3 regions of the Paenarthrobacter sp. NPDC058040 genome follow, and region 2 is predicted to be linked to each of the others. Evidence: predicted binding sites of a transcription regulator. Region 2 holds the regulator's gene; each other region holds the start of a gene.
What was found. Region 2 encodes Rex, which represses fermentation and respiration genes when NADH is low (regulators of the CRP and FNR family bind a similar motif). Its sites were predicted from a motif close to CTTGTGAANNNNTTCACAAG; they were not measured.
Positions count from the first base shown of each region.

Region 1: ACFVSJ_RS12310 (glyceraldehyde-3-phosphate dehydrogenase) is a predicted target of Rex. The motif match lies at 3,891-3,910, and genes of this name have one in related genera.
Region 3: ACFVSJ_RS03285 (queuosine precursor transporter) is a predicted target of Rex. The motif match lies at 7,004-7,023, and genes of this name have one in related genera.

Region 1 is NZ_JBHVRN010000008.1:426-10,728, reverse strand. Features, by position in the region: gene def (peptide deformylase) at 1-167, shown strand, start outside; gene ACFVSJ_RS12325 (acyltransferase domain-containing protein) at 171-1,001, shown strand; gene ACFVSJ_RS12320 (HNH endonuclease family protein) at 986-1,786, opposite strand; gene ACFVSJ_RS12315 (hypothetical protein) at 1,903-2,112, opposite strand; gene ACFVSJ_RS12310 (glyceraldehyde-3-phosphate dehydrogenase) at 2,183-3,670, opposite strand; RNA gene rnpB (RNase P RNA component class A) at 3,934-4,326, opposite strand; gene ACFVSJ_RS12300 (YaaA family protein) at 4,384-5,148, shown strand; gene ACFVSJ_RS12295 (zinc ribbon domain-containing protein) at 5,145-5,882, opposite strand; gene ACFVSJ_RS12290 (Nif3-like dinuclear metal center hexameric protein) at 5,958-6,869, opposite strand; gene msrA (peptide-methionine (S)-S-oxide reductase MsrA) at 6,978-7,502, shown strand; gene cysK (cysteine synthase A) at 7,571-8,506, shown strand; gene epsC (serine O-acetyltransferase EpsC) at 8,547-9,131, shown strand; gene ACFVSJ_RS12270 (oxidoreductase) at 9,128-9,961, opposite strand; partial or broken gene ACFVSJ_RS12265 (NADP-dependent phosphogluconate dehydrogenase) at 10,048-10,303, opposite strand, start outside.
Region 2 is NZ_JBHVRN010000010.1:29,962-40,264, forward strand. Features, by position in the region: gene ACFVSJ_RS15085 (3-deoxy-7-phosphoheptulonate synthase) at 1-895, shown strand, start outside; gene ACFVSJ_RS15090 (helix-turn-helix domain-containing protein) at 1,048-1,260, shown strand; gene ACFVSJ_RS15095 (30S ribosomal protein bS22) at 1,434-1,532, shown strand; gene ACFVSJ_RS15100 (DUF559 domain-containing protein) at 1,668-2,630, opposite strand; gene ACFVSJ_RS15105 (HAD family hydrolase) at 2,783-3,598, opposite strand; gene ACFVSJ_RS15110 (glutaredoxin family protein) at 3,693-3,947, shown strand; gene ACFVSJ_RS15115 (redox-sensing transcriptional repressor Rex) at 4,024-4,731, shown strand; gene ACFVSJ_RS15120 (hypothetical protein) at 4,774-5,559, opposite strand; gene ACFVSJ_RS15125 (hypothetical protein) at 5,822-6,541, opposite strand; gene ACFVSJ_RS15130 (YceI family protein) at 6,714-7,265, opposite strand; gene ACFVSJ_RS15135 (histidine phosphatase family protein) at 7,480-8,145, shown strand; gene ACFVSJ_RS15140 (TlpA family protein disulfide reductase) at 8,155-8,763, shown strand; gene ACFVSJ_RS15145 (cytochrome c biogenesis CcdA family protein) at 8,769-9,524, shown strand; gene ACFVSJ_RS15150 (cytochrome c biogenesis protein ResB) at 9,524-10,303, shown strand, end outside.
Region 3 is NZ_JBHVRN010000002.1:91,824-102,126, forward strand. Features, by position in the region: gene ACFVSJ_RS03250 (MFS transporter) at 1-1,269, shown strand, start outside; gene ACFVSJ_RS03255 (RidA family protein) at 1,266-1,670, shown strand; gene ACFVSJ_RS03260 (RraA family protein) at 1,667-2,275, shown strand; gene ACFVSJ_RS03265 (NUDIX hydrolase family protein) at 2,342-2,881, shown strand; gene ACFVSJ_RS03270 (DUF6707 family protein) at 2,957-3,913, shown strand; gene ACFVSJ_RS03275 (SRPBCC domain-containing protein) at 3,976-4,677, shown strand; gene tgt (tRNA guanosine(34) transglycosylase Tgt) at 4,726-6,042, shown strand; gene ACFVSJ_RS03285 (queuosine precursor transporter) at 6,039-6,755, opposite strand; gene ACFVSJ_RS03290 (TetR/AcrR family transcriptional regulator) at 7,042-7,704, shown strand; gene ACFVSJ_RS03295 (TIGR01777 family oxidoreductase) at 7,701-8,600, shown strand; gene ACFVSJ_RS03300 (methyltransferase family protein) at 8,711-9,256, opposite strand; gene ACFVSJ_RS03305 (MFS transporter) at 9,575-10,303, shown strand, end outside.

The DNA of each region.
Region 1 (10,303 bases), on a different contig from region 2:
CGCGGGTCATACAGCACGAGTTCGACCATCTGGACGGCAAGTTGTACGTCAACCGCCTTGTGGACCGCTATTCGAAGAAGGCCATGAAACAAGCGAAGAAGAACGGCTGGGGAGTCCCGGGGCTGACCTGGATGCCTGGCGTCGACCCCGACCCTTTCGGCCACTAGCGCATGACGCCGGCGGACCACGCACAGCTGTTCGAGCTCCTCGACATCACTGGCGAGGATACCCGCGACTGCGCGGAGCTGCTTGCCAGCAGTCCCGGCGCGGGCGTGCAGCAAGCCATCGACTCACTTCAGGCGAGGCTCGGCACCTTCCCCTCGAAGGCCATCGTTTCCAACGGACCCACTGAGTCCGACTGGATCACTGCGTTGCTCCGGTTCGCGCCCCTGGTCCATTCCTATCACCTTGGTTTGGGGATTACTCCGGAGGTGTCGGCCGCATCGCTTGCCGACACCGGGCTCCAACTGCGCATCAACCGGCGCGTCCATGGCCGGTTCGGCCTGGACACCTGGGGATGGCTGACCCTGCACATGGCCGGAAATCTCTTCCGGCTGGGCAGGTTGCAGTTTCACTTGATCCGTCCGGAGCGCCCCGGGGCCAGAGCCGGGCAAGATCCTTCCTGGGAGCTGGGTGTCCACATTCCCGAGGATGGGAGTCTCTCCCCTACCGCTGTTGACGCGAGTCTCAGGGATGCCAAACTGTTCTTCGCCGGGCATTTCCCCGACAAACCTGTGGCCACGGCCACGTGCGAGTCATGGATGCTCGATCCTTACTTGGTGGAGCACCTTCCGGACAGCAACATCGCGTCCTTCGCCCGGCGGTTCATCCTGGACCGCTGCTCGGACGCTCCCACCGATGCCGTCTACTTCACGTTCCGGCACCGTGGGCTCGAGAACCTGGACGGGCTGCCACGCAAAACCTCGCTGCAGAGAGTGGTCCTGGAGAGGATCGACGACGGCGGCACCTGGCAACTGGGGCATGGTCACCTGGCGCTGTAGATGGTCTGCTGATCCGGACAAGAGGCAAGAACGCGCTTCATGGCGTCTTTCTCTGCCTGGGTGACCCATAGCTTGTAGGCTGTTTTCACCGATATTTGCCGGGCCACATAATGGCAGCGGAAGTTCTTGTTGGGTGGCAGCCAGGTTGCGGCATCGCCCGCGCCCTTCTTGACGTTTTCGGGTCCGTCGGCGGTTATGAGGTTCAGCGGATCATTGGCCAGCATCTGGCGCTGCTGGACCGACAACTGCTTGGCACCCTTCTGCCAGGCGTCAGCCAGCGCAACAACATGGTCGATCTGCAGGACCGAGCTCGTGTCCTGGCCCCGGCGGAACGAAACCGACGCTCCCGTGTATGGCTCCTGGATTTGTCCGGACGCAACCTTGCATGCGGATCCTGCGGTGAATTCGACGCCGGCGAGATCCCTGCGAAGGATGTCGTTCCTCGTGTCGCATCCATTACGGTCAACGTCCAGCCAGGCCTGCCCGAAAGCCGTGCGGTCGTAGTCGTTCTTCGACGACCGGCCCTTCACTTCGAGGTGGTCCAAGGCCTCAGAGGCTTTTTGCGCCGGCACCGCGACAGCGGCCGGGAGAGGCTTCATCCACGCGGAATCAAAGACCGGCGCCTCGGTGGGCCCGGCAACCCACGGGCCCGCTACGTCGAATTGGCCTGCGGCGAAGAACCAGGACAGTCCACCCACCACGGTGGCCGCGAGCAAACCAAGGATGGTCCAGGCTTGCCGGGACCGGCGGCGGGCGCGCCTGTACGCAGGCCAGGTGGTACTCAAGGGGCTCCGTTCAGTCGGGGTGATCGTGCCCTTCGAGCGTAGGACAAGGCACCGACATCGAAGCCGCTATCCACAGTGTGCAGGAGAAGTCACCCTGTGGACGGTGGCGGGCTGGCCTATTGCTCCCGCATCACGCGTTGCAGGTCTTCTGCGGCTACTGCCAACAGACCCCGCAATTGTTCTACGCGTTCGTCTGTGACATCGCCTGCGGCATTGGCCGCGACGGCCTGGTCGAGCAGTTTTTGTGCTTGCTTATGGTTGGCCTTTGCCACGTCCAACGCGTGTTCCAGCGTGGTCTCGTGCTCCAACGTAGATTCATTTTCCATGACCCCATTGTGAGCAGGTTTCCCGGCTGATTCCAGTAACCCAGCCGGGAAACCCCGGTAACACTTTTGCCTAGGCGTTCGCTGCCTCAAGCACCGCGATGGGGGCAACGATGTCGCGGGCGGGGAACGACGGCGGGTTGACGCCGGCCATCTCCTCCATCACGCGGACAACCTGGCAGGAGTAGCCGAACTCGTTGTCGTACCAGACGTAGAGAACCAGGTTCTTGTCGTTGGAAATGGTGGCGAGCCCATCCACGATGCCCGCGCGGCGGGAGCCGACGAAGTCCGTGGAAACGACATCCGGCGAGTCGATGTAATCGATCTGCTTGCGCAACGGCGAGTGCAGGGACATTTCCCGAAGGTAGTCGTTGACTTCGTCGCGCGTGGTGCCGTTGGCGAGGTTGAGGTTGAGGATGGCCATGGACACGTCCGGCGTAGGGACGCGGATGGCGTTGCCGGTGAGCTTGCCCTGCAGCTCGGGCAGTGCCTTGGCAACGGCCTTCGCTGCACCGGTCTCGGTGATCACCATGTTGAGCGCTGCGGAGCGTCCGCGGCGGTCTCCCTTGTGGAAGTTGTCGATCAGGTTCTGGTCGTTGGTGAACGAGTGAACGGTTTCGACGTGGCCGTGGATGATGCCGAACTTGTCATTGATGGCCTTCAGCACGGGGGTGATGGCGTTGGTGGTGCAGGACGCGGCGGTGACGATCTTGTCCTCATCGGTGATGTCGCCCTGGTTGATGCCGTGCACGATGTTCTTGAGGTCGCCCTTGCCCGGAGCGGTCAGGAGCACGCGGGCCACACCCTTGCTCTGCAGGTGCTGTGACAGGCCGTCGGCGTCGCGCCAGCGGCCGGTGTTGTCCACCACAAGTGCATCCTTGATGCCGTATGCCGTGTAGTCAACGGTGGCGGGGTTGTCCGAGTAGATCACCTGGATCTGCACGCCGTTGGCCGTGATGGTGTTGGCTTCTTCGTCGACGCGGATGGTGCCTTCGAAGGAGCCGTGGACGGAGTCGCGGCGCAGCAGGCTTGCCCGCTTGACGAGGTCGTTCTCGGCGCCCTTGCGGACAACGATCGCGCGCAGGCGCAGCCCGTGGCCACCGCCCGCCTTTTCGATCAGGAGACGGGCCAGGAGGCGGCCGATCCGGCCAAAGCCATAAAGAACGACGTCGGTGCTGGTGCGGTCGTCAGCGCCGCGCTTGCCAACAACCTCGGCCAACTCTGCGCGTAGGAACTCGTCCAAGGAAACAGCGCCGTTCTCTGCACGGTACTTTTCGGTGAGGCGGGCGATGTCGATCGCGGCAGCGCCGAGCTCCAGCTCGGCCAGCGCGTTCAGCAGCGGTGCGGTCTCCTCGAGCAGCAGCTCGGTGTTGCTCATCCGGCGGGCGAAGCGGTGGGCCTTCAGGATGTTCATGGTGGACTTGTTGATCAGGCTCCGGCCGTGGATGCTGGTGACCACGTTGTTTTCCCGGTACAACCGGCCGATCACCGGAATCATGGCCTCGGCGAGGGCCTCCCGGCCCATCCACTTATCAAGACAAGAATCTGACGTCTGGCTCACAGAACTACCTTCCTTGGGTCAACCACATACGTCTTCGTATGCAGATGGCGTCGGCCGCCCGGAGTAGTCCTGCGGCACATGCGCTGAGGGCTTCGGTCCACCCACTGCGCCTTGAACGAGAGCAAAGAAAATCCGCCGGCTGCGAACGCAGACCCGGCGGCAGAACTTCTACGTTCAGTAACCATTCTAGGGCGGGATCACCGGGCATTGGCCGCCCGGATGCGTGAAATCACTCACACGCACGTTTTTCAGGGAGTCATAAATGGATGGGTTGACCGATACGCCGGGTTCTGTCATCCCCTGCCGTTGCCGGCAAGGGAGTGGCGGCCATCCATCTACGAACGCCGTTGCCGACGCCCTCCAGCAGCCTACCCGGACACTCGGGCGGGCAGCCCTCGAACGTGTCCTGTCTGGCCTTGCTCCGGGTGGGGTTTACCTAGCCTCCCCGGTCACCCAGGGAGCTGGTGGTCTCTTACACCGCCGTTTCACCCTTACCTGCGGACCAACCGATGCACGCACCGGCCAGCGCAGGCGGTCTGTTTTCTGTGGCACTTGCCTGCGGGTTACCCCGAGTGGGCGTTACCCACCACCCTGCCCTGTGGAGCCCGGACGTTCCTCGAGCCACTTTCGTGGCGCGCGACCGCCTGGTCAACCCATCCGCCGTACAGTCTACCGGCGTCCGAACCGCTCCCCGACACCGGTAATATCGACTGGTGCTGATTCTCCTTCCGCCTTCCGAAGGCAAGACTCCCGCTGCCAAAGGACCCTCCATCGACTGGGAGGGGCTGAGCTTTCCGGACTTGAACCCCTACCGTGCAAAGGTCCTCGAGGCCCTGGGAACGGTGAGCGCGCATGAAGACGCCCTCGCTTTGCTGGGCGTCGGCGCCTCGCTGCGGGACGACGTCGAACGCAACACGAGGCTGCACTCGGAACCTGCCGCACCAGCGCACCAGGTCTACTCGGGCGTCCTCTATGACGCCCTCGGCTACAACAGCCTGACTCCCACGCAGCGCCGCAAGGCGGCCGAATCGATCCTGGTGGTTTCCGCCCTGTGGGGCGCCATTGGATTTGGCGACCACGTGCCCGCCTACCGGCTGTCCATGGGAACCGCACTGCCCGACGTCGGACGCCTCGCCTCCTACTGGAAGCCGCAACTGGCCGCTGCCCTCGCCAAGCGCTCGGAAGGCGAGCTGCTGGTTGATTGCCGCTCCAGTACCTATGCGGCCGCCTGGGCGCCACCTGCTGCACAGACGGTTACCGTCAACGTGTTCAACGAGGCCAATGGCAAGCGCACGGTGGTAAGCCACTTCGCCAAGCACACCCGCGGCGAGCTCGCACGGCACCTGCTCACGAGGCGGGGGAAGGCCCCTGCCACGCCCGCCCAGTTGCTGAAGGCCGCCGCTGAGGTGTGGACGGGCGAGCTCGTCGAGGGCACGGCCCGCAAGCCGCACGCCCTCAACATCATCCTGACCGCTTAGTTCCACTCCGCCGAGCGGACCAGGATGCAACCGGAGTCGGGGCAGAAGACGATGTCGTCCTCGGCAGCCGCCCTGACCTCCGCGAGGTCGCCGGGGCTGAGCGTCATACCGGAACCTTCGGATTTTCCATGGAAAAGGCGGGCCGCGCCCACACCCCGCTTGGCAATGGTCTTGTCGTAGATAGCAACCATGTTTTGGTCCAGTGCCTGGGCAAATGCTGCCCTCTGGCCACGGACAACGGTTTCTTCCGCTGCAACCCCGGCGATGGCTTCGTCGAGTTCGGCCCTGATGCTGCCGAACGATCCCTGGATGTCGTCCACGATCGCTTGCTGGGCGGCCTGGCGTTCCCGGAGTGAGTCCAGGCGCTCCAGGATTTCCAGTTCCACGTCCTCCAGGTCCGAACGCCGTTTGTTCAGTGACGCGATGTCGTTCTGGAGCGCAACCAGGTCCTTGGAAAGCCCAGTGCCACTGTTGAGCCGGGCTTCGTCCCGCTCGATGCGGCTTACCACCTGCTCCACGTCGGTTTCCGAACGGCGGAGTTCAGCTTCGGCGTCATGGACGGCGAGCTTTGCAGCACCCAGTTCACCGTTTGCCACGTTGAGGGCATCCTGGAGATCGGTGATGCGGGGATCGGTTTCAAGCACCTTACGCTGGCCTGCCAACGATTTGAGCCTGGCGTCGAGTCCCTGCAGTTCAAGCAATTTGAGTTGTTCTGCCGGTGCTGCCTTCGCCACGCTTACCTCCACCTGAATGTCGCCGGCACCGCTGGTCAGTGCCGACCGGGCCTTCCGGCCACTGTCTTGTAGATGCTAGTCCCCGCCGGGAGTCAGGATGAAGTCCCAGGGGTCGCTGTTGGTGCTGCTGACCCGGATCTCGACGTCGTGCCCCTGGTCCTTGAGGACATTCGACAGGGCTTCGGCGGCCACCGGCAACCAGAGCCACTCGCTGGCGAAATGCGAAACATCAATAAGGTATGGCCGGTCATTGACCGCAGCCTCCCGGGCTTCCGACGCCGGGTGGTGCCGCATGTCCGCAGTCACGTAAACGTCAGCCTGGTTGGCCCGGACGGCATCGAAAAGGCTGTCGCCTGCGCCGCCGCACACGGCAACGCGTCGAACCAGGCCATCCTTGTCCCCTGCCACGCGGACTCCCCCGGCAACAGCCGGAAGCACGCCGAATACCCTCGCGGCAAAATCGCCGAGTGTCATGAGTTCGGGGAGATCGCCAACCCTGCCGATTCCTTCCTCGGGCAGGCCATTCGCTGCCGTGGTGAGCGGGCTGACATTGTCCAGGCCGAAGGCGTCCGCAAGGACGTCGGAGACACCCCCGACCGCTGAATCGCCATTGGTGTGGACTGTCAGGAGGCCGGTCCCGGCCTCGATCAGGCGATGGACTGCAAGGCCCTTCGCAGTGGTCGCCGCTACAGAGTTCACCCCTTTGAGCAGCAAGGGGTGGTGGGTGACCAGGAGCTCTGCGCCCCACTCGATGGCCTCGTCGATCACCTCAAGGGTTGGATCGACGGCGAACAGGACCTTGGTCACCGGCGCGTCAGGCCTCCCCACGACCAGGCCAACCTCGTCCCAATCTTCAGCGAGGGACTCAGGCCAGAGTTCCTCTACGGCCAGCAGGACCTGGCCCAGGGTCGGCTCACCGTTGTCTTCAACTGTTCCGGCGTCGTCGCTGGAGTCCGCATCGGAATGGGCGGTGTCTACTGCTTCCATACTCTTATTCTTACCTACTGCACCGGATCGGTCAGGGTGTGACCTCGACGTCATGGTCCCGTAAGGTGTTGCGGGAATCATCCGTCCGTCCGATCCATTGAAGAGATCATGAAAACTTTCGTACTTGGCGGCGGCTGCTTCTGGTGCTTGGACGCCGTCTACCAGAAGACCCGCGGCGTGAAGTCGGTTGTCTCCGGTTATACCGGCGGCCACCTCCGCAATCCCGACTACTATGAGGTCTGCTCCGGAACCACCGGCCATGCCGAGGTGGTGGCCGTGACCTTCGATGATTCGGTGGTCCCTGCGGAAGTCATCCTGGACATGTTCTTTGCGCTGCACGACCCCACCACCCTTAACCGGCAGGGATACGACGTGGGCACGCAGTACCGCTCGTCGATGTTCTACACCACCACCGAGGAAAAGATCCTTTTCGAGGAGGCCATCGAACGCGCGCAGTCCCTGTGGCCGCATCCGATTGTTACGGAGGTGAGCCGCCTGGGGGACTTCTACGAAGCCGAGGAAATTCACCAGGACTACTACGCGAAGTTCCCGAACCAGGGCTACTGCCAGGTGATTATTAATCCCAAGCTGGCGAAAGCCCGGAAATATTACTCCGCATGGCTAATTGCTTAGCAGGGTTTCGTCACCGCTGGTTAGGCTGACCTCAGCATTTCCCTCTTCAGAGATAGGCATACATTTTCATGGCAAGGATCTACGACGACGTCACCCAGCTGGTCGGACGCACCCCGCTTGTCCGTCTGAACCGCCTGACCGAAGGACTTGGCGCAACTGTCGCAGTCAAGCTTGAGTTCTACAACCCGGCCAACAGCGTGAAGGACCGCATCGGTGTAGCCATCATCGACGCCGCCGAGAAGTCCGGCGCCCTGAAGCCCGGCGGAACGATTGTCGAAGGCACTTCCGGCAACACCGGTATCGCCCTTGCCTTGGTTGGTGCCGCCCGTGGCTACAAGGTCATCCTGACCATGCCTGAGACCATGTCCACCGAACGCCGCGTCATGCTGCGGGCCTACGGTGCCGAAATCGTCCTGACCCCGGGTTCCGAGGGCATGCGTGGTGCCGTGGAGAAGGCCCAGGAAATCGTAGCCAACACCGAGAACTCCATCTGGGCACGCCAGTTCGCCAACGAGGCCAACCCCCAGGTCCACCGCGACACCACGGCCGAGGAAGTCTGGGCAGACACCGACGGCGAAGTGGACATCTTCGTCTCCGGCGTCGGCACCGGCGGAACCATTACCGGCGTCGGACAGGTGCTCAAGGAGCGCAAGCCGGGCGTGCAAATCGTCGCGGTCGAACCCAAGGACTCCCCCATCCTCAACGGCGGAGCCCCCGGCCCGCACAAGATCCAGGGCCTCGGCGCCAACTTTGTGCCGGAGATCCTGGACACCAACGTCTACGACGAAGTCCTCGACGCCACCCTTGAAGACTCCGTCCGCGTAGCCCGTGAACTGGGTGCACGCGAAGGCATCCTGGGCGGCATTTCCTCCGGCGCAATCGTCTGGGGCGCCCTGGAACTGGCCAAGCGACCGGAAAATGCGGGCAAGCTGATCGTTGCCGTGGTCTGCGACTTCGGCGAACGTTACATCTCCACGGTCCTGTTTGACGATATCCGCGGCTGATTCTTCGCCCGCGAATATTCATTCCTGTAGAAAGGTCTTTGTGGGTTTCTTCGCAAGGCTTAAGGAAGACCTCGACGCCGCCCGGTCCCACGACCCGGCGGCTCGAGGCTCTTTTGAGAACTTTTTTGCCTATTCCGGCCTCCACGCCATCTGGGCACACCGCCTGACCCATAAGCTCTGGCAAAACCCTGCACTGCGCTTTCCGGCCCGCCTTATTTCCCAGCTGGCACGCTTCCTGACGGGTATCGAGATCCACCCGGGCGCCACCATCGGCCGACGATTCTTCATTGACCACGGCATGGGAGTGGTGATTGGCGAGACCTCGGAAATCGGGGACGACGTGATGATCTACCACGGCGTGACCCTCGGCGGCCGGTCCCTGGCCAAGGTGAAGCGGCACCCGACCATCGGCGACCGGGTGACCATTGGCGCCGGCGCCAAGGTGCTGGGTCCAATCACCATCGGCGCAGACAGTGCCGTTGGTGCCAACGCCGTTGTGGTCAAGAACGCCCCACCGGAGTCCATCATCACCGGAGTTCCGGCTACCTGGCGGCACCGTGATGCCAAGTCCGAGACCAAACCTGCCGTTGACCCGGCCGAGTATTACATCGAGTACCGGATCTAGCCGGTAAACCTTTGGTAGGAGTTCCACAACACTGTGTCGAAGGCACGGTCCGGGAGCACCCGCCGCAACGCCAGGACGCTCCAGGCTCCCCTGCCCACCGGGTAGCGGGTCCTGGGGCGTTTTGCCGTTGCGGCCTTCACGATCGCCCTGGCGACCACGCCGGGCGGAGTGGAAAGGATCTGCCCGGACGTCGATGCCAATGCTGCAGCCATGACGTGGGCCTGGTCCTTGTACGGGCCGTCACCGGACGCCAGCATGAGGCCTTCGCCGGCGATGGTTCCCCATTCCGTGTCCGTTCCGGAGGGTTCGATGATGACCACATCGATGCCGTGGGGTTTGAGCTCCAGCCGCAAGGAATCGCTCATTCCCTCCACGGCGAACTTGGTCCCGTGGTACCAGGCCCCCAAAGGCTCAAAGATCTTCCCGCCGATGGACGAGATGTTGATGAGTCGGCCTGTCCCCGACCGGCGCATCCGCGGGAGGACCAACTGGGTCATCCTGGCCAGGCCCAGCACATTGACCTCGAACTGCCGGCGGCCCTCCTCGAGCGGGACTTCTTCCAAGGAGCCATACGCACCGTACCCCGCATTGTTGACCAGGACATCAACCCGCCCATGGGCCGCTTCCACCGTCGCGACCGCCGAAACCATGGAGGCATCGTCGGTAACGTCCAGATGGAGGACCTCGATGCCATGGGCCTTCAAGGGCTCCATCTTCTCCACACGCCGGGCACCTGCGTAGACAACGAATCCCGCTGAACTGAGTGCCAAGGCCGCCGCAAAGCCAATTCCAGTGGACGCGCCGGTAACGAGGGCAATGCGTTCAGCCACGGTGTACTCCTCACGCCTCAGGGACGGCAAAGGCCGGCTTCCCCCAGCGTATATCGGGGGGAGCCGGCCTGTGGCGGTTACAGCGACTAGTGGGTGTCGACAGCCGGGATTTCGGACTTGTCTTCGCCCCACAGGGTGTGGAACGTGCCTTCGGCGTCAACACGGCCGTAGGTGTGTGCACCGAAGAGGTCGCGCTGGCCCTGGATGAGGGCAGCAGCAACGCGCTTGCGGCGCAGGCCGTCGTAGTAGGCCAGCGAGGAGGAGAACACCGGTACCGGGATGCCCAGCTGGACAGCGGTGGCCACGACGCGGCGCCAGGCCGGGAGGGCCTCGGCGATGGCC
Region 2 (10,303 bases):
TCCCAAGGCAGGACTTGAGTACGCCCGCCGCTTGGTCAGCCAGGCCGAGAAGCACAAGGAAGACCTGCTGGTGGTCATGCGCACCTACTTCGAAAAGCCGCGGACCACGGTTGGCTGGAAGGGCCTCATCAACGATCCCCACCTGGACGGCAGCCACGACATCGCGGCCGGACTGCGTGCCGCCCGCGGCTTCCTGAAGCAGGTCACTTCGCTGGGGTTGCCCACCGCTACTGAGTTCCTGGAGCCCATTAGCCCGCAGTACATGGCAGACCTCGTCTCCTGGGGTGCGATCGGGGCCCGCACCACCGAGAGCCAGATCCACCGCCAGCTCGCCTCGGGCCTGTCCATGCCCATTGGTTTCAAGAACGGAACCGACGGCGACCTCCAGGTGGCCATCGACGCGTGCGGCGCCTCTGCCGCTGAGCAAGCCTTCCTGGGAATCGACGACGACGGCCGGGCGGCTTTGGTGGCGACGGCCGGCAACCCGGACACCCACGTGATCCTCCGTGGTGGTCGCAAGGGCCCGAACTACTCTGCCGCCGACGTTGCCGCGGCCTCGTCGAAGCTTGCCGGGAAGGGACTCAACCCGCGCCTCATTGTTGATGCCAGCCACGCCAACAGCGGTAAGAGCCACCATCGCCAGGCTGAAGTTGCCCTGGAAATCGGTGCCCAACTCGAGGGAGGTGCTTCTTCCCCCATCGCTGGCGTGATGCTGGAGAGCTTCCTGGTAGGTGGCGCCCAGAACCTGGACGTTGCCAAGCAGCTGGCGGGGGAGCAGGAACTGGTTTACGGGCAGAGCGTTACGGATGCCTGCATGGAGTGGGACGTCACCGCGTCCGTGCTTGAGCAGCTCGCCGCCTCGGCCCGGAAGCGCCGTCTGGCAACGGCTGGGTAGGACCCGGAGTAGGGTCCCACTTCCGCGGAAACACTTTCACATTGGCCCCATCAGCCACTAGAGTATCCAGCACATGGTTGTTTGATGGCTCAGCATCTGCACACCGTTCTACTGGGGGTGTCTTACTGTCTGAGAGCAAAGGAATATGGGAAATGTCCGCAGAGACTAACTTCTCGAACGCGCGTTTCATGACGGTGGCTGAAGTAGCTGACGTCTTGCGCGTTTCCAAAATGACCGTGTACCGACTGGTTCACTCAGGGGAAATGCCCGCCGTCAGGTTCGGCCGATCCTTCCGGGTTCCGGAGGAAGCCGTTGCCCAGTACCTCAAAGGTGCCGTGGTGGACGGACAATCGGAGACCGCCTGAGGCCTGCCAACGTCCGCTTCGCGGTCAGTGGTCATTGGGTGCCCCTGTGAAGCGGTACCCTGTTAAGGAACGTTTTACGTCATTGTAAGAATCTGTCAGTTGTACTGTCTGCTGCTTTGTCCGCGGATCCGTTCCAACAGACAGGACCTTCATCTAGTTTGTAAGGAACTTTCGTGGGTTCAGTTATCAAGAAGCGCCGCAAGCGTATGGCCAAGAAGAAGCACCGTAAGCTGCTTCGCAAGACCCGCCACCAGCGCCGCAATAAGAAGTAGAGATACTTCGCCAAGCGTGAATGCCCGTTGCCTCCAAGGCGGCGGGCATTTTTGCACCCCCGGACCCTCTCTCACGAAAGCACCCCTTCCCCGGGTCGCTCTCTCACGAAAGCACCCCTTCCCCGGGTCGCTCTCTCACCTGTCTGGCGCGAAACCTGACGCCACCGCAGGGTCCACCCAGCCGTTCCGCAGGGCCCTCTTGATCTTCACTATCGCCTTGGCGAAGCCGTCCACCAGGTCGTCCTTTCCGAAGATCAGGACTGTCCAACCTGCCGTTGAGAAGGCCTTGTCACGGCGCCGATCGCTGAAGAACTGTTCCTCCTCAAGGTGATGTCCGCCGTCGTACTGAATTGCCAAGCGCCGCGCGCGAAAGCCGAGGTCCGCGGATGGAGAGAACGGATCGTCAACCCGGAGCCGGATCTGCAGCTCGGGTTCGGGAAGCCCAGCGTCGAACAGGGCCAGACGCAGCATCGACTCTGGCGCCGAGTCGGCGCCGACTCGCATCAAATCAAGGGCTTCGCGGGCCCGGACAACGCCTTGGAGGTTCTTGTGCCGGTCCAGCATCTTCCGCAGTGCATCAATTGAAGTGAACGGCGTTTCGCGTCCTTCAAACTCTGGTCGCGGTATTCGAATGAGCTGGTCACCGACGCAGACCAGATCCGGTAGCGGCAGGCGGCGTGCCAAGTCCAGCCACGTCCTGGAGCGGGTGCTCATCCACATACCTTGGGTGAACTCGATTTCGGAGTCGTCGACCACCACCGTGTGTCCGATGATGCCGCGTCGCCGTGCCGAGGGGAGTTTCCTTGGCTTGCTGAGGTGCAGTTCATTCGAGTCGGCAAGCCACGGAGGAAGGAATAGGCCGTGGAGCCGGGCGGCCGTCACATGAGAGATCCATGCGCCAGGACTCGCGGCTGAGAGCGACCGGGCAGCTTCCGCGAGATCGAAGTCCCAGCCTGCCGGACGGTAGATTCCCTTGCTGACACTCTCGATAGCGATTCGCCTATTGAGCTGCCCATGTTCCAGGCCCGCAGCCCTGGCATCTTCGAGCGTAAACGGAGCAGAAGCCAACAAGGCAGGTACGGGCAGCGGTTTTTGCATATGGGCATTGTTGCCCAGGAAGGCCCTCGGGTGCAGAAGTTATCCACAGGCTGCCAGCGCCGGACTCGCAACGGTGAGCGAGGGTTCGCGGGAAGGGGGTGTTTGGTGGGAGAGGGTTCGCGGGAAGGGGTGGTTTGGTGGGAGAGCGTCCGTTAGCGGGGGGTGCGGAAGCGACTGAATCCGCGCCACAGGCCGTAGATGGCTCCGCCAACGGTGGCAGCCTTGAGGCCCAAGGTTGCAGCGCGGCGGCCTGAGCGGAAGTCATACACCGGCCAGTTGTTCTCACGCGCGTGCTTCCGCAGGCGGGCATCGGGGTTGATGACCACAGGGTGGCCAACCAGCGTGAGCAAGGGGATATCGTTCGCGGAATCGCTGTACGCCCAGCAATGGTCGAGGTCCAGGCCCTCGCGATCTGCCACGAGTTGGACGGCCACTGCCTTGGCCGGGCCGTGCAGGATGTCGCCGACGAGCCTGCCCGTGTACATGCCGTCCTCAATCTCGCCCACGGTTCCCAACGCACCGGTCAAACCAAGCCGTGTGGAGATGACGGTGGCCACCTCGATGGGCGTTGCCGTAACAAGCCACACTTTGCGGCCAACGCGCAGGTGTTGTTCGGCCAAAGCCTTGGTGCCCGGCCAGATCCGCGACTCGATCATTTCGTCGTAGACCTCTTCGCCGAGGGCTTTGATGTCGTCGACGGAAATACCCGCGGCCAGGGTCAGCGCGGAGTCGCGGACCGCGTGGACATCCTCCATGTTCTCGCCACGCATGACGAACTTGAACTGCTTCCACGCGAAGCCCGCGGCCTGGGACAGCGTGAAGGCCTTGCGTTCGTACATTTTGCGCGCCACGTGGAAGAGGCTCGCGCCCTTCATCAGGGTGTTGTCGACGTCGAAGAAAGCAGCTTCGCCGGTGTGCTGCGGCACTTTGGCGTCTGCGAGCACAGCGGCGTTCTTCTCGTCGGGCATGCCTTGAGTCTAGTCAATCGCAGGTGTCTCGCGCTTCGCACGTCACGGACGGACACCGCATGGGCGCTGCCCGTGCAGCCGGTAACGTTGAGACATGCCTCTTCCCGACGTCGTCCTCCTCACCAAAGCTGACTGCCACCTGTGCACCGCGGCGCGTGCCGCCGTCGAGCGCGTCACCTCAGGCTTGGGCGTGCAGTGGAGCGAAACATCGATCGACGACGACGCGGCCCTCCGCGAGCGGTACGCCGAGGAGATTCCCGTGCTCTTGGTGGACGGCGTACAGCGCGACTTCTGGACTATCGATGAGCAGCGCCTCACGCGTATTTTGAAGAAGGCTTTGGACGGTTAAGGCCACCGCACGCGGAACGCAATGCCTTTTTGTTGAGCCCGGTCAAGGGCCATAGAGTGGAACAACAAGCGACGCAATGGAGAAAACCGTGACTGCGCTGGAACCGTCACCGGAAGCAACAACCGGGGACAACGAACCTGCCGCCAAGCAGATCCCGCCCGCGGCTGTGGCCCGGATGACCCTCTATTTGCGTGCGCTCAACTCCCTCTTGGCCGAGGGCGTGGAACGGGTTTCCTCGGATGCGCTGGCCGAGGCCTCGGGCGTCAGTTCATCAACGCTGCGCAAGGACCTTTCCTACGTCGGATCATACGGAACCCGGGGCGTCGGCTACGAGGTCCAGTACTTGAGCCGCCACATTGCGGCCGCCTTGGGGCTGACGCACGACTGGAAAGTGGCAATCGTCGGCGCCGGTAACCTTGGCAAAGCGCTGGCCCGGTACGGCGGCTTCGAGTCCAGGGGCTTCGACGTCGTGGCGATTTTCGACGCCGACCCCATGGTGATCGGCAACGAGGTTGGCTGGCTCCGCGTCAGCGACTCGGCCGAACTTGAACGTGTATTGGAGCGCACGCACACCAATATGGTGGTGCTGGCCCTGCCCGCAACCGTTGCCCAGGAAGTCTGCGACCGTGTGATCGGGGCCGGCATCCGCAGCATCCTCAGCTTCGCTCCGGTACTCCTGCAGGTGCCCCCGCACGTCAACCTTCGCAAGGTGGACATGGCCACCGAGTTGCAGATCCTTGCCTATCACGCGCAACGGGCGCAGACGCCGGGCCAGGCCGTTTAGCCTTCGCCGGGTCCACGCCCGCTGATCAGTTCCTTCCGCGGTTCAGCGGCCGTACGGGTTCTGGTACGGGTTGCCGAAGGCCTGCTGCTTGCGGAAGTACGGTGCCGATGCCGGCAGGTACAGCAGGACGATCGCCGCTACTCCCAGCAAGATGGTGATGGTGCCGAGCCCGATCTGCGTCAAGCCCAGGAGCGAGATCGCGGCCAGGACGGTTCCCAGGATCCTTGCCCAGTTCTTGCCTTGGCGAACCTTGAAGGCAACCAAGGCGTAAAGCCCGGCCATGATGAGGGAAATAATCACGACGGACGTAACTGCGACGCCCACAATGCTGCTCACGGAAATTCCCGCGCCCTGCGATCCCTGTTGCTGCAGGGCCTGCTCGATCATCTCCTGGCCCTCGCTGGAGTTGAGCAAAGCGATGGTCAGCGGGATCCCGACCAACGTCAGGACGCCAGCTGCGAGGATCATCCAGAACGAGACGTTGACCAATTGCGGAACAGTGCTGGGGCCCGGCTGCTGGCTTGGCCAATTGGTGTCCTGGCCATACTGCGGGGCGGCCTGGCCGTAGGGGGAGCCCTGCTGCTGGCCATACGGTGTGGTCTGTTGTCCGAACTGAGGGGCCTGCTGCCCATACTGCGGCGCGGACTGCTGCCCGTACTGGGGAGCGTTGGGTTGCGACTGCTGCCCGTACTGTGGCGCGGACGGCTGGCCGTACTGCGGAGCGTTGGGTTCGGACTGCTGGCCGTATTGCGGTGCCGAAGGCTGGGACCCCTGCTGCTCCGGAGTGGAGTCGCCCGGGTTTGACGGCGGGTAGGGAGGGTTGCTCATGGCATTCCTTTGCTTGTTCGACTGCTGCACGGCTGCTGGGACCAACAAGACAAAGTGCCCCCAGCGTGGTTCTGAGTCCACCGTACCCCCAGCCTCCCGGCGGTATGGGGGATCACACGCAGGAATTTCCCGTGATTGGAGAAATCATCATGCAGGCGTACATGCCCGTACGCCTGCATGATGAAGGCCGCGGGTCCCGGGGGACGTCCGCGGCCTTCTGCGGCGCCGTGGCAATGCACGACGGCGATACTTGCGTTTTGCGTCAGGCGGTGCCCTTGACGGCCTTGAACCAGAGCTGCGAGTTCGGGAGCCACATGAGGACTACGGCCACCAGGCTGACGGTGAAGCCGAACCAGTTGCTGCCAAGGCCTGCGCTGGGACCGCCCATGTTGATGGAGCCGAAGATGGCGAGCAGCAGTGACACGGCTGCAAGCACCGTGAGGGCCAGGCGTGCCCACTCCTTGCCTTCCTTCATCTTCATTGCCAGCACAACCTGGGCCGCGGCGACGGCGAGGGTGATGATGAGCAGGATCAGCGCGACTGCCGCCAACCCGGGAATGAAGGCGAAGGCCGCGACGATGGCGAAGAGCCCAATCAAGCCGAAGAGCAAGCCGAGGAGTCCGGAGATCACCCAGATGAAGTAGGACACCTTCAGTTCGATGGGCAGCCCCTGGACCTTGAAGATGCCGGAGAATCCGCCTTGGGGAAGGACGTCGTTGAAGTTGCGGGGTCCGTCGGTGGGCATTTCGAAGTGGAAACCACCCTGCTGGCCTTGCCCAGGCTGGCCGGGGACTGGCTGCTGGTATTGCGGCTGCTGGTACTGGCCTGGCTGCTGGTACTGGCCCGGCTGCGACGGCGGCTGGTAGCCCTGGGGTGGTTGGTAGCCCTGCGGAGGCTGGTAACCCGCAGGAGGAACATTGCCGGGCTGCTGTGGCTCGGAGCCGGGCTGCTGAGGCTGTGGTGCTTCGTCTGGGTTACTCATGGCATCACTGTAGACCGCGGGTTGAAGGTTGCATAGGAAATTTGGGGCCAACAGGCAGCCAAATACGGGGTGTTTTCCGAACAATGGACGGGTGGCTTCGGGTGATGCGAAACGGCGCCCCCGCACCGTGATGGTGGGCAGGGGCGCCGTCCGTCGGGCAGCAGCGAAAAAACTAGGCAGCAGCCGGTGCGATGAAGGCGAGTTCGAGGTTGATCACTACCTTGTCGCTGACCAGGACGCCGCCGGCTTCCAGGACGGCGTTCCAGGTAAGGCCGAACTCCTTGCGGCTGATGGTGGTTTCACCGGAGACGCCTGCACGGGTGTTGCCGAACGGGTCCACTGCCACACCGTTGAATTCGGTCTCGATGGCAACTTCCTTGGTGACTCCCTTGATGGTGAGATCGCCCACGAGGTCGAAGCTGTCACCGTTGGCCTTGACGTGGCGGGAAACGAAGGTGATTTCCGGGAACTTCTCCACGTCGAAGAAGTCCTCGCCCTTGACGTGGCCGTCGCGGTTGACGTCGCCGGAATCGAAGCTGGCAGTCTGGATGGTGGCGGTGACCTTGGAATCCGTCAGCGTTTCGCCGACTTCCAGGGTGGCGGATGCGTCCTTGAACTGGCCGCGGACCTTGCTGATGCCGGCGTGGCGGACGGTGAAGCCGATCTCGCTGTGGGAAGCGTCGAGGGTCCAGGTGCCGGTGGTGACGTTGGCGGGAAGGGTCATCATGGTGTTGCTCCTATGGGTAGGGGTGGATCGTTGGGCTTACCCGGTCGACTGGACAAGCTCTTTACTTGAAGCGTCAACCGAGCTTCGTGACTAGTATAAACATGCATATGCATCTTTTATTCCAACTTGCCGGAACATTTTGGGAAAACTTTGAGTTCTACTAGCGGTAGAAGATTTCAGATCGCCCCGCATCTTTGAGAAACTGGTAAACATGCCCCAAGCAACTGTCCATCTGCTTCGCCATGGCGAGGTCCATAACCCCGATGGCGTCCTGTATGGCCGGCTGCCTGAATTCCACCTCTCCGAGCGGGGCCGGGAGATGGCCCGCATGCTGGCCGAGCACTTTGTGGTGCGCGCCGAGCAGGGCGCCAGGATTGTCCACCTGGTGGCATCGCCGCTGACGCGTGCCCAGGAAACAGCCCAACCAACGGCTGAGGCGATGGGACTGGAAATCACCACGGATCCCCGCATTATCGAAGCCGAGAACCACTTCGAGGGCCTGCATCCTACGCGCAGCGAGTTCCTGAAACCCAAACACTGGTACTACTTCCGCAATCCACTGCGGCCTTCCTGGGGCGAGCCCTACAAGGAGCAGGCTGCCCGCGTCATCGCCGCAGTCCAGGACGCCCGTCTCAAAGCCATCGAGCTCGGCGGCGACGGAGCGGAAGCCATCCTCGTCAGCCACCAGTTGCCCATTTGGGCCACCCGGCTGTCAGCGGAAGGCCGCAGCCTGGCGCACGATCCGCGAAAGCGTGAGTGCACTTTGGCGTCCCTCACCTCACTGGTTTTCGACGACGATGGCAAGGTTACCCGCGTCGACTACAGCGAACCGGCCGCCGTACTCCTGCCCGGTGCCGCCAGCACGCCGGGAGCATGAAAGCGAACCATGGATAAGAAGAACATCTCGCGTCGAGGCGCAATCACCGCCGGCGGGGTCCTGCTGGCCGGACTCACCATGGGACTCTCGGCCTGCGCCCAGCCGGATTCCCTCGCTGACCAAGCCCGTAAAGGCGACAACAAGAACTACGTCGCGGGCGACGGATCGGTGACCGAGTTCGCGAAGGCCGATCGCAGCGCACCGGTGGCACTCAAGGGCACCTTGTTCGACGGAACCGCTGTAACTCCGGACGTCCTCAAGGGAAAGGTGACGGTCCTGAACTTCTGGTTCGCCGCCTGTGCCCCTTGCCGTGTTGAAGCTCCGCAGTTGGAGGCCCTCCATCAGGAGTTCAAGGACCAGGGCGTGCAGTTCTTCGGTGTCAACCTTCGCGACGAAAAGGCGACCGCCGAAGCCTTCGACAAGACTTTCAACCTCACGTACCCGAGCTTCAATGACAAGGACGGCGCCGTACTGCTGTCAGTGTCCGGCATCGTTCCGCCAAACGCAGTGCCCACCACCCTTGTGCTGGACAAGGACGGCAAGGTTGCCTCCCGCGTGCTGGGCGAGATCGAAAAGAGCACCTTGAAGGCCCTCATCACGTCCGCAGTGGCCGAGTAACAACCATGAACAGTCCCTTTGCCGAGACCATCCTCAACGGATCATTGCTCCTGGCCGTGCCAGTGGCCTTGTTGGCGGGGCTTGTGTCCTTCCTCTCCCCGTGCGTCCTGCCGCTGGTGCCCGGTTACCTTGGCTACGTCACCGGACTGAGCGGCGTGGACCTCCAAAAGCAGCGGCGTGGGCGCATGCTGGTGGGCATTGGCCTGTTCGTCCTCGGATTCTCGGTGATCTTCGTCCTGCTGGGCGGGGCTTTCGGCCAGCTGGGCACGCTGCTCACCGGGCCGCAGAACGCCTGGATCACGCAATTGCTGGGCGTCCTGGTGATCATCATGGGCATCGTCTTCATGGGCGGGTTCGCATGGTTCCAACGCGACGCGAAGATCCACGCCAAACCCCCCGCCGGGCTGTGGGGCGCCCCTCTCCTGGGGCTGACGTTCGGGCTGGGCTGGGCACCGTGCATTGGGCCAACGTATTCCGCAGTGCAACTCCTGAGCATGTCCGGGGGATCATCGGCGGCAAAGGGCGCGCTGCTGGCGTTCGTCTACAGCCTGGGCCTGGGAGTTCCGTTCCTGCTGATTGCCCTGGCCGTCCGCCGGGGCATGGGAGTGATGTCCTTCTTCCGCACGCACCGCCTGGCGATCCAGCGGATTGGCGGCGGCATTTTGATTCTGCTCGGCATCCTGATGGCCACCGGCGTGTGGGGCCACTGGGTGACTGAGTTGCAGTACTGGTTCCAAACCGATGTGAAGTTGCCGATCTGATGAGCGAGTCCGTGAAATCCAAGAAGAAATCGCCTGGTTCGGGCGCCAACCCCGGCGAGGACAAGCTGAAGAAGGCCAAGTCCGATGCCGCGCTGCCCACGCTTGGCATCCTGGGCATGCTCCGCTGGGCCTGGACGCAGCTCACCAGCATGCGGACCGCGCTGTTCCTGCTGCTCCTGCTCGCCATTGCGGCAGTTCCCGGTTCGCTGTTTCCGCAGCGTCCGGCGAACCCGGTTACTGTCACGGACTGGATCAAGAACAACCCCACGTTCGGGCCGTTCCTTGATGCCCTGCAGATGTTCGACGTCTACTCGTCGGCGTGGTTCTCGGCCATCTATCTTCTGCTGTTCATCTCGCTGATCGGCTGCGTGACGCCGCGCGCCATCGCGCACTACAAGGCCATGAAGTCCCAGCCGCCGCGCACGCCCAAGCGCCTGTCCCGGCTGCCGGAGTACGGCACCCTGGTGCTGCCCGCCGACGCCGGGATCCCGGCGTCGAAAGCCATCACCGATGCCGCCGGGCTGCTCAAGAAGCGCGGCTACCGCGTTGACGTACGGGACGCGGACGGCGCCCTGCCGAGCGTGGGTGCCGAGCGTGGCTTCATGAAGGAAGTGGGGAACCTCGTGTTCCACACCTCGTTGATCGGCGTACTGGTCTCCGTGGCCATCGGTGGCCTGTTCGGCTACAGCGGCCAGCGGATCCTGGTGGAGGGCGAAACGTTCGTGAACACCTTGGTGGGCTACGACCAGTTCTCGCCGGGAACCAACTTCCAAAGCGCT
Region 3 (10,303 bases), on a different contig from region 2:
TGGTACGACCTTTTCGTCTTTGGTACCGCTTCCGCACTCGTCTTCAACAAGATCTTCTTCCCCAGCTTCGACCCCATCGTCGGCACCATGCTCGCATTCGGCACCTTCGCCTCTGCCTACATAGCCCGCATGGTCGGCGCCATCATCTTCGGCCACTTCGGTGACCGGCTGGGCCGCAAATCCATGCTGCTGGTGTCGCTACTGACCATGGGCGCGGCAACCTTCGCGATCGGCCTGCTCCCGGACTACCAGAGCATCGGCATCATGGCTCCGTTACTGCTCCTCCTGCTGCGCGTCATCCAGGGCCTGGCCCTCGGCGGCGAATGGGGCGGTGCCGTCCTCATGACCGTTGAGCACGCTCCCCCGGCGCGGCGCGGCTTCTTCGGATCCCTGGTCCAGGTGGGCGTCCCCGCAGGTACCCTGATCGCCAACGTTGCGTTCCTCATCGTGGCCTCCAGCATGAGCACCGACGCACTGCACTCCTGGGGCTGGCGCATCCCGTTCCTGGCTTCCGTGCTGCTGGTGGCTGTGGGCATCTACATCCGCTTGAACATCGAGGAAACCCCGTCCTTCCAGGCCGTCAAAACCGCCGGCGCCAAGGCAAAAATGCCGTTCGCCTCGCTCATGGCCAAGTACTGGAAGCAGGTTGTCCTGGGCGGCGTCGCTACCCTTTCCACAGGCAGCACCTTCACCCTGCTGGTGGCGTCCGGCGTCTCCTACGGCAAGAAGGAACTGGGCCACTCGGAAAGCCTCATGCTCTGGGTTGTCCTGGCCGCCTGCGCGCTCTGCTTCGTCCTGATCCCGTTCTTCGGCAAGCTCTCCGACAAGTACGGCCGCAAGCCCATCATCTACGCCGGTGTTGCCGCTGAAGCCGTCCTCGCTTTCCCGATGTTCTGGCTCATGGACACCAAGTCCGTGGCGCTCCTGTTCGTCGCCTACCTCGCCATGATGACGGCCTTCGCGGCCAACTATGGTCCCATCGCCACGTTCCTCGCCGAACTCTTCGGTTCCAAGGTCCGGTACTCCGGCCTGTCCGTGGCCTACATGCTCTCCGGCCTCCTGGGCAGCGCGGCCACGCCGTTCATCACCACGTGGCTGCTGGGCCTGACCCACCAGAGTTCCTCGATCGCCTGGTACATCATGGCGGCAGCCATCCTGTCCCTGGCAGCGCTCTTCGTCCTGACCGAAACGCGGCACGGCAACATCGACGCCGTCGATGAAGCACCCGCGGACGTGGCCGGTCAGCCGGAAGCAGCGGCAGCGAAATGACCGCAACCACCATCGGGCGCCTGGCCGGAATCCCCGGCCAGGCGCCCGCCGTCGGGCCTTTTTCCCCGGCGGTCATTGCCAACGGTTTCGTGTTCACGTCCGGCCAGATCCCCGCCATTACGGGACTGGGCGATCAACCCGACACTTTCGAGGGACAGGTCCGCCAAACCCTCGAAAACCTGTCCGGTGTCCTGGAAGCAGCGGGATCCAGCCTGCAGCACGTGGTCAAGGTGAACACCTACCTCACCAGCGAAGAGCAACTCGAGGAATACAACCGCGTGTACGTCGAGTACTTCGGCACGGCCAAACCGGCCCGGACCACCGTGTGCGTCAGCTTGTGGGGCGTTTCCCTGGAGATCGAATGCGTTGCGGTACTGGCCTCGCAAGAGGCGGTCTCATGATCACCACACTCCTCGAGGACCTGGCAAACGTCAGCTACCCCACCATCGGCCACTTCCTGGAAGACGGCTTCGTGGATCCAGCCATCCAATCCCTGCTGCCCAGCGTCAAGATCGCCGGCCCCGCCGTCACGGTGCGGATCGCCGACCATGACGCCATCGCCATGAACCGCGCCCTGCTGGCCATCCAACCCGGCGATGTGCTGGTGGTGGACATGCTCGGAGACCACCGCCACGCCCCGGTGGGGGCCGTGACGGCAGCCGCGGCGATCGCCCAAGGCGCTGCCGCCGTCGTGGTTGACGGCATGGCGACGGACCTGCTGGAGCTGCGGCAGGCCGGGCTGCCTGTCTTCGCGCGCGGTACCACTTGCCTGACCACGAAGCGCAAGCACGGCACGGGCTCCGCCGTGAACGTGCCCGTCCGTTGCGGCGGTGTTGAAGTGAACCCCGGCGATCTGGTGCTCGGAGACGCCAACGGCTTGATCGTTCTCGCGCCGCAGGCCGCCCGGGATGTCATTGGGCAGGCCTCCGCCTCGGACGCCGCCGAACCCGCCATCCTCGCCCGGATCGCGGCCGGCGAACCGCTCAACGCGATCCTGGCCGTGTAACTCCGGCACCCGTAACCCCGCTGTGGCACCAACGGACTTCGGCCGGGGATGCGGTAGAACTTAACCATGAGCGTACGTACACCCGACCCATATCCCGGCTGGCTTTCGGACGAAGACCTCTTCGAAGCCCGCGGCCGCCTCCCCATGGTCTACGTGGAGGCTGTTCCCGTCCGCCTGGATCCGCTCGGGTACGTCAACGAAGTCGGCACCCTCCTGCAGGGCGACGCCGACGGCAACATGGTCCGCTACCTCGTCTCCGGCCGTGTCCTCTACCGCGAAACCATCCGTGCGGCCCTGCTTCGGCACATGGAAAAGGACCTCGGCCCCCTGGCTTTCCCGCAGCTGCCCATCAGCCCGGTCCCGTTCACGGTGGCCGAATACTTCCCGGCGCCGTCCCAGACCGGGTTCACCGATGACCGCCAACACGCGGTATCGCTCGTGTTCATCATCCCGGTCACCGGTGAGTGCGAACCCCGCCAGGACGCGCTGGAACTCACCTGGATGACACCGCAGGAAGTGCTCAGCGAAGGCGTCCAACAGGAATTCGAAGGCGGCCGCGGGAACCTCGTCCGCCAGGCGCTGGCCTATTCCGGCATCGTCGTCTAGAGCGGGTCCGCGGGCTTGGGGCGGTCCGCTTTTGTAGACTGGACGGCGGACCGCAAGAGAACCAAAGGACTTCCGATGACTCACAGCCCAGCCTCACAGCAATACCGCGAAAAGCAGGCTGGGGACCTGCAGCCCGGGGACTTCGTGTACCTTCCCGGCGACGGGCCGGCCGAGGAAATCGCCTCCGTTGAGGTCCAGAACGACGATTACGGCGTTCCGGCGCTGCTGCTGGTGGCAACGCACGACGCCGGTTCGGTGAGGATCGCTGTAGGGTCCAGTGTTCCTGTGGGGGACGGAGTTCCGCGCGGTTCAGCCAGCACCACCGCGGAAGCCGACGCCGATGCTCCCGCGCAACCCGCCGTCGTCGTGCCTCCCCGTCCGGAGGCGCCACCCGCTGCCACCGGTCCCAGCGCCGAAGAACTTGCACTGATTCCCGAACCCAAGGGGACGCCCGAAGCGGTAGTGCGCAAGGCGGCTGCAGACCACAAAGGCAAGAACGGCGTGCAGGTCTTGGCAGAGCGCCTCGCAAAGGGCATCAACACCAAGTCCGGCAGCTGCCTCCGGGACTTGAGCGACCTCGCCTTCGACCTATGCATCGTGCTGCGCGACCCGGACCATTCCCTCGAGGTCGCCGACCTGTTGAACGTGCTCCCCTTCGACGGCAACCTGGACCGCTGGGCCTCGATCGAGCGGGCGCTGGCACTGTCCAGTTTCATCTGCCGCGAAGCCGGGCAGGCGGAACGCGCCGCCGTCTACGAGAAACTGCTCCGCGCGCCCGAGTCGCAGGAAGATGACCCCTTCAAGGCCCTGATCAACGCCCGGGTGCGCCAGCGTGCGCTCAACGAACCCAACCTGTACGACAAGGAAATCTTCCGCGCCGTGGACAACGGCAACCGCGACGCCGAGCGTGAGTGGCGGTTCCTGCGGCTTGAGGCCCTGATGTTCCTCCGGGCCCACGGTGGTTCCAAGACCATTGCCGAAGATGAGCTGGGCCGACGGATCGCGAACGAACTCGAAGCAGTCCGCGCCTAGTCCTCTGCTGCCGGAAGTTCAAGGCCTGTTGTGGGCACCCAAACGGCGGTAGATTCGGGGCCATGACGAACAATCTGAGCGTTGTGATTAATGCTGACGCGCAGCAAGTTTGGACAATGCTGCGCGAACCGTCGCTGGTGGCCCAATGGCATGGCTGGGAAACCGACGAATTGACCGACGAAATCAAACAAATCTATTTCGATCCGAGCGTTGTTGAAGGTCCCGATCACACCAGCCTGACCGTTCGTGGCGGCGATGAGTTCGAGCTGCACCCCGTTTCCGGCGGCACGGAAGTCAAGGTCACCAGGGCCGCGCTGGACCACGACTCCGAGTGGGCGGAATGGGACGAGGACATCACGCAGGGCTGGCTCACTTTCCTGAACCAGCTGCGTTTCACCCTTGAACGCCACCCGCACGGCAAGCGTCGGACGCATTTTGTTTCCGTTTCCGGTGGCGGCTCGGCGATCGAGAAGCTCGGACTGGGCGACCTCCCGCCGGTTGGCGACGAGTACTCGCTGACACTGTCCACAGGCGAGGCTATTTCCGGGAAGGTCTGGTTCAAGAGCCGGCACCAAGTAGGCGTGACGGTCCACGGCTACGCCGAGCACGGCGACGGGCTGCTGATCGTTGCCGAGCAACTGGCGATCCCGGACAAAAGGCCCGACGGCGGTGCCATGGTTATCGCCTCGACCTACGATTTGGGGGCCCACACGCTGGCGGACATTCGGTCTTCATGGGACAAGTGGAAGGATTCGGGTTCCTAGAAGCCCACTGGGCAGGTTACCCGCGGTAAAGCTGGCACACTTGGTAGCGTGCCAGCTTCCGTTTCTCCGCCTTCGTCTGCTCCGTCGTCCCCTCCTGCCGGGCTTTCCGCACGGCAATCCGAGTTCGGGTTCCAGGTGGGCCGGCGCCTGACGGAAACGTCGACGCCGTCGTCCTCGCTTGTGGAGGCGAACGGGGGCGAGTTTTTGGGCCGTACCGGCACTATCACCACGCCGCACGGAACCATCCAGACGCCCGCGTTCATCGCCGTCGGAACCAAAGCCACCGTCAAGGCCGTCCTTCCCGAGTCAGTGGCTGACCTCGGTGCGCAGGCCGTGCTGGCCAACGCCTACCACCTCTACCTGCAGCCGGGGCCGGAAATCCTCGACGCCGCGGGTGGGCTCGGCGCGTTCATGAACTGGTCCGGGCCGACTTTCACGGACTCCGGCGGGTTCCAGGTGATGAGCCTGGGCTCCGGATTCAAGAAGGTCATCGACATGAAGAACGTCGACACCTCCGGACCGGACGACGCCGTCGCTCCGGGCAAGGAGCGCCTGGCGCACATCGATGACGACGGCGTTTGGTTCAAGTCCCACCTCAACGGGGACAGGCACCGCTTCTCCCCCGAGATCTCCATGCAGGTCCAGCACCAGATCGGGGCGGACATCATGTTCGCTTTCGACGAGCTCACCACCCTGCAGAACTCGCGGGCGTACCAGGAAGAATCGCTGGAGCGGACGCGGCTGTGGGCCCTGCGCTGCCTGGACGAGCACTTTGCTTTGACTTCTTCGCGTGTGGATAAGCCCTATCAAGCGTTGTTCGGCGTCATCCAAGGTGCCCAGTACGAGGACCTCCGGCGCAAGGCTTGCCGCGATCTCGGAGCGATGCCCTTCGACGGGTACGGAATCGGTGGCGCGCTGGAGAAGGAGAACCTCGGCACCATTGTGCGCTGGTGCAACGAGGAACTCCCCGAAGACAAGCCCCGCCACCTGCTGGGCATCTCCGAGCCGGACGACATCTTCACAGCCATCGAGAACGGTGCCGACACCTTCGACTGCGTCTCCCCCACCCGCGTGGCCCGGAACTCCGCGTTCTACACACCGTCCGGCCGTTTCAACCTCTCCGGGGCCCGCTACAAAAAGGACTTCGGGCCCCTGCAGGAAGGCTGCGACTGCTACGCCTGCGAGAACTACTCCCGGGCCTACATCCACCACCTGTACAAGGCCAAGGAGATGCTCTCGGCCACGCTGATCTCCATCCACAACGAGCGCTTCGTGGTGAAGATGGTGGACGATGCCCGTCTGGCCATCGAATCCGGGGATTTCTTCGAGTTCAAGGCCGAGACGCTGGGCCGGTACTACTCCTAGGCTTGGGCTGCGACGGCTCCGTAGCTCGGTTCACGCTTCTTGATCCAGCCCACCACCAGCACGGTGATCGGCACGAAGAGGAACTCCACGGCCGTCTTGTACACGAAGCCCACCAGGACGTAATTGACGAACGAGCCAACGTCCGAGATGCCGATCACGGATGCGGCGATGCTGCAGAAAATCAGGGTGTCCACGAACTCGCCCACCACAGAGGAACCCATGAGTCGTGCCCACAGGGTCTTTTCGCCGGTGCGTTCCTTCATCTTCACCAGGATCCACGAGTTGATGGTCTGGCCCGCCAGGAACGCGAGCAGGGATGCCAGGACGATCTGCGGCACGGGTCCAAGCGCGCCTTCGATCGCCGCCTGCTTGGCGGTTCCGTAATCGTCGTTGAAGCCGGGGAGGATGATGATCACCCAGTAGCACAGCGACGCGAACACAGACAGGGCGAACGAGGTGATGATCGCCTTGCGGGCAACCTTGAAGCCATAGACCTCGCTCATGACGTCGCCCAGGATGTAGGCCAGCGGGAAGAGGAAGAACCCGCCGTCCGTGATGATCGGGCCGAGCACCACGCCCTTGGAAGCGCCGATGTTGGACAGGATCAGCACAACGGCCATGACCGCGAGCATGATGCCGAAGTAGGGGGAACCGATCGAGGCAAAGCGGGGTGCGGGCTTGCTCAAGGTGCTGGAGCCTGAGGGCGAGGGCATGGGTCATCCGTTCGTAGTGGTTCGCGCAGGCGTTGTTCCTAAGGCCGCCCCGCTGTATTAGCACTGTGGTTGGTGGGGGCATCCTGCCCGGCACCGAGTACATTCTCCCACTCCCCCGACGCTCTCTCACCAAACCACCCCTTCCAGCCGATCCTCTCTCACCAAACCACGCCTTCCATCCGGACGCTCTCTCAGCAAACCACGCCTTCCGGAGAATTTGAACACGTTCAGAAACTGTGTCACACTCACTCTTGAACACGTTCAAAAACTACCCGGGGAACAGACCATGGCCGCAAAGAGCGAACAGACCAGGCAACTCGTCGCGGACGTCGCACTGAAGATGTTCCGCGAGATTGGCTTCGAGAAAACAACCATGCGCGCTATAGCGCAGGAAGCCGGCGTCTCAGTGGGGAACGCCTACTACTACTTCGCCTCTAAGGATGAGCTGGTCCAGGAGCTTTACATCCAGGTGCAGATCGAGCACGCAGCCGTTGCGGCAACAGCACTCACCAATGTTTCCGACTTCTCGGGCCGCCTGAAGGCTGTGCTGCACACCGGCATCGATGTCATGACCCCGTACCACCAGTTCGGGTCCGACTTCATCGCGACGGCGATCCGGCCGTCGTCGCCCGTCAACCCGTTCGGGGAGGCGTCCACCGCCGCCCGCGACGCTTCCCTCGCGATCTTCCGCACCGCCGTCGACGGCTCCTCTCCGGCAGTTGCGAAGAAGCTCCGCGGCGACCTTCCCGAGCTGTTGTGGCTGGCGTACATGGGAATCGCGCTGTTCTGGGTTTACGACAAGTCCGAGGGTCAACGCCGCACGCGCAAACTCATCGACGGCGCGGCGCCACTTGTTGCCCGAGGCCTCTCACTCGCCAAGCTTCCCGGCGTAGGCAAGGTTTTCGACGACGCCCTTGGCTTGGTGCGCAGCGTCAAGGCCGGCTCGTGACGCCGCGGACGGTGGTGATCGCGGGCGCTTCGGGCTTCATCGGGCGCTACTTCCAGCGGCGGTTCGCGTCCGAGGGCTGGCACGTTCGCACGGTTGGGCGGCACGGCTCGGCGGACGCCCAATGGAACGACGACGGAGGCATCACCAAGGCGCTTGACGGTGCCGAACTGCTGGTGAACCTCGCCGGACGGACCGTGAATTGCCGTTACAACGAGCGGAACCGGCGGGAGATCCTTGAATCGAGGGTGCAGACGACGCGGTCGTTGGGGCTTGCTCTGTCCCGTTGCGCTGCACCACCCAGGACATGGATCAACGCGAGTACGGGCACCATCTACCGGCACGCTGACGATGGTGCACAGTCGGAAGAGTCCGGCCAACTCGGCAGCGGATTCTCGGTCTCCGTGGCGCGGGCATGGGAGGAGGAGCTTGCCCTGGCTTCAACGCCTCGTACCCGGAAGATTCCTCTCCGAATCGCCATCGTGCTGGGCGACCGCGGCGGAGTGATGGGTCCCTTCCGTCACCTGGCGAGGCTCGGTCTGGGCGGGCACATGGGCCCAGGCACGCAAAAGTTCAGCTGGATTCATGTGGAGGACTTGTTCCGCTCGGTCCTGTTCGTCCACGACCGGCCCGAGCTGGCTGGCCCGATTAACGCCGCCTCGCCATTCCCCGTGAGCAATCGCGAGCTCATGTCCCGGGTCCGTCGAAGCCTGGGTGTGCCGTTCGGGATGCCGACGCCAGCGTGGCTGTTGGAGATGGGCGCGGTCCTGATCCGCACCGAGACCGAGCTGGTCCTGAAGAGCCGATGGGTGGAGCCACGGAAACTGCTGGATGCCGGTTTCACGTTTCGGTACCCTGCGCTGGCCGAAGCCCTCAGCGCGATCGGGAGTGCACGGTGAGCCGAAGCCAAGACGACGCGGCAGGAATCGGCCGACTGTCGGTCTGGCGGCTCGTCCGCCTCAACCAGTGACGCTCTCTCACATAACGACACCTTCAACCGATCGCTCTCTCACCAAACAGCCCTTCCAACCAAACCCTCTCTCGCCGTCCACCTCAAGGTTCGTGGCGCCGTGGGATTCCGACATAACGCGGCACAATCCTCGCGTATTCGACATAGGGCTGGCCAAACTCCTGCTGGAGCATCTTCTCTTCCCATAGAGCGCCAAGATGTTCCACCGGCCGGCAGGGTCCCCAGGGCCCACGATGAACCCCTGAAGACAGCTACTCCCGCATGGATCATCCACCAGCCCAGGTACATCGGATGACGACTGAGCGCATAGGGGCCGCTGGTTACCAGTTCCTCGGGGTGGCCCAGGGCGAAGCTGCCCACAGTGTGGCGTCGACGTTCCACCACAGCCCAAGCCGTCATTCCCGTGCCAGCTAGGATCAGGCCTGCCCCGGTGATCCTGCGCAGGCTTTGAGCGGGCGGAACCGGGGTGCTGAAGAATCGCCCGAGAACCCCATCCAGCACCAGCCCTACCACTTGCCCTGGCGGCAGAGGTATCCTGCCGACTTCCTGTTTCAGGATGAGAACCACCCGCCGAACTTCGCCCATTCCTTGACACTATTCCCGGCCTCGCCCGAAGGCCACGGTCTTGCTCACCGGGAGTGAGAGAGCGTCGGCAGGAAAGGGCGATTTGGTGAGAGAGCGTCCGGCGGGGGGAAACCTAAGGAAGTGTTAGGAAATCCCCTCCCGCGTTGGCTGTGCCGTGCATCACCCCTAGTTTGGAATACGTCCTCTTCACCCCCAAGAGGGCCTTTCTTAGTCGACGAAGAGCCATGCGCAAGGACGCCATGAGCACGAGCTTCATGGACAGAACGAACTCATGAAAGACACGGCTGCCACGTGCGCAGCCGCCAGGAAGGTTCATTGATGAGCACCCAACAAGCTGCGCCCCTCAGCGAGGCGGCCCAAACACGGAAAGCCGTGAGCAATATCCTCAAGGGCTCCGCCGGCAACCTCGTGGAGTGGTTCGACCTCTACGTGTACACCGTGTTCGCGGCGTACTTCCAGTCGCACTTTTTCAACTCCTCGGACGATCTTCAGGCCGGCCTCGAAGCAATGGCCGTCTTCTCTACGTCGTTCCTCATGCGGCCGATCGGCAGCTGGTTCTTCGGCCGCTACGCCGACCGCAAGGGCCGCAAGGCCGCGCTGACGTTGAGCGTGACCATGATGTCCGCAGGTTCGTTCGGCATCGCGATCCTCCCAACGCAGGATGTCATTGGCCTGTGGGCGTTGATCCTGTTGGTGTTCATCCGCGTGGTCCAGGGCTTCTCCGTGGGTGGCGAGTACGGAACCAGCGCGACGTACATGTCTGAGGCGGCGACGGCCAAGCGCCGCGGCTTCTTCTCGAGCTTCCAGTACGTGACGTTGGTAGGTGGCCAGATGTTGGCTCTCCTCGTCCTCGTGATCCTGCAGAACACCATGACCAAAGAAGCCCTCACCGAGTGGGGCTGGCGTATCCCGTTCGCGATTGGCGGGGTCGCTGCATTGGTGGTGCTCTGGCTGCGCCGCTCCATGGAAGAAACCGTTTCGGCTGACCAGATCCGCGCGGCCCACATCAAGGTGGAAGGCGAAGCGCAGCCGGGAACCATGAAGCTG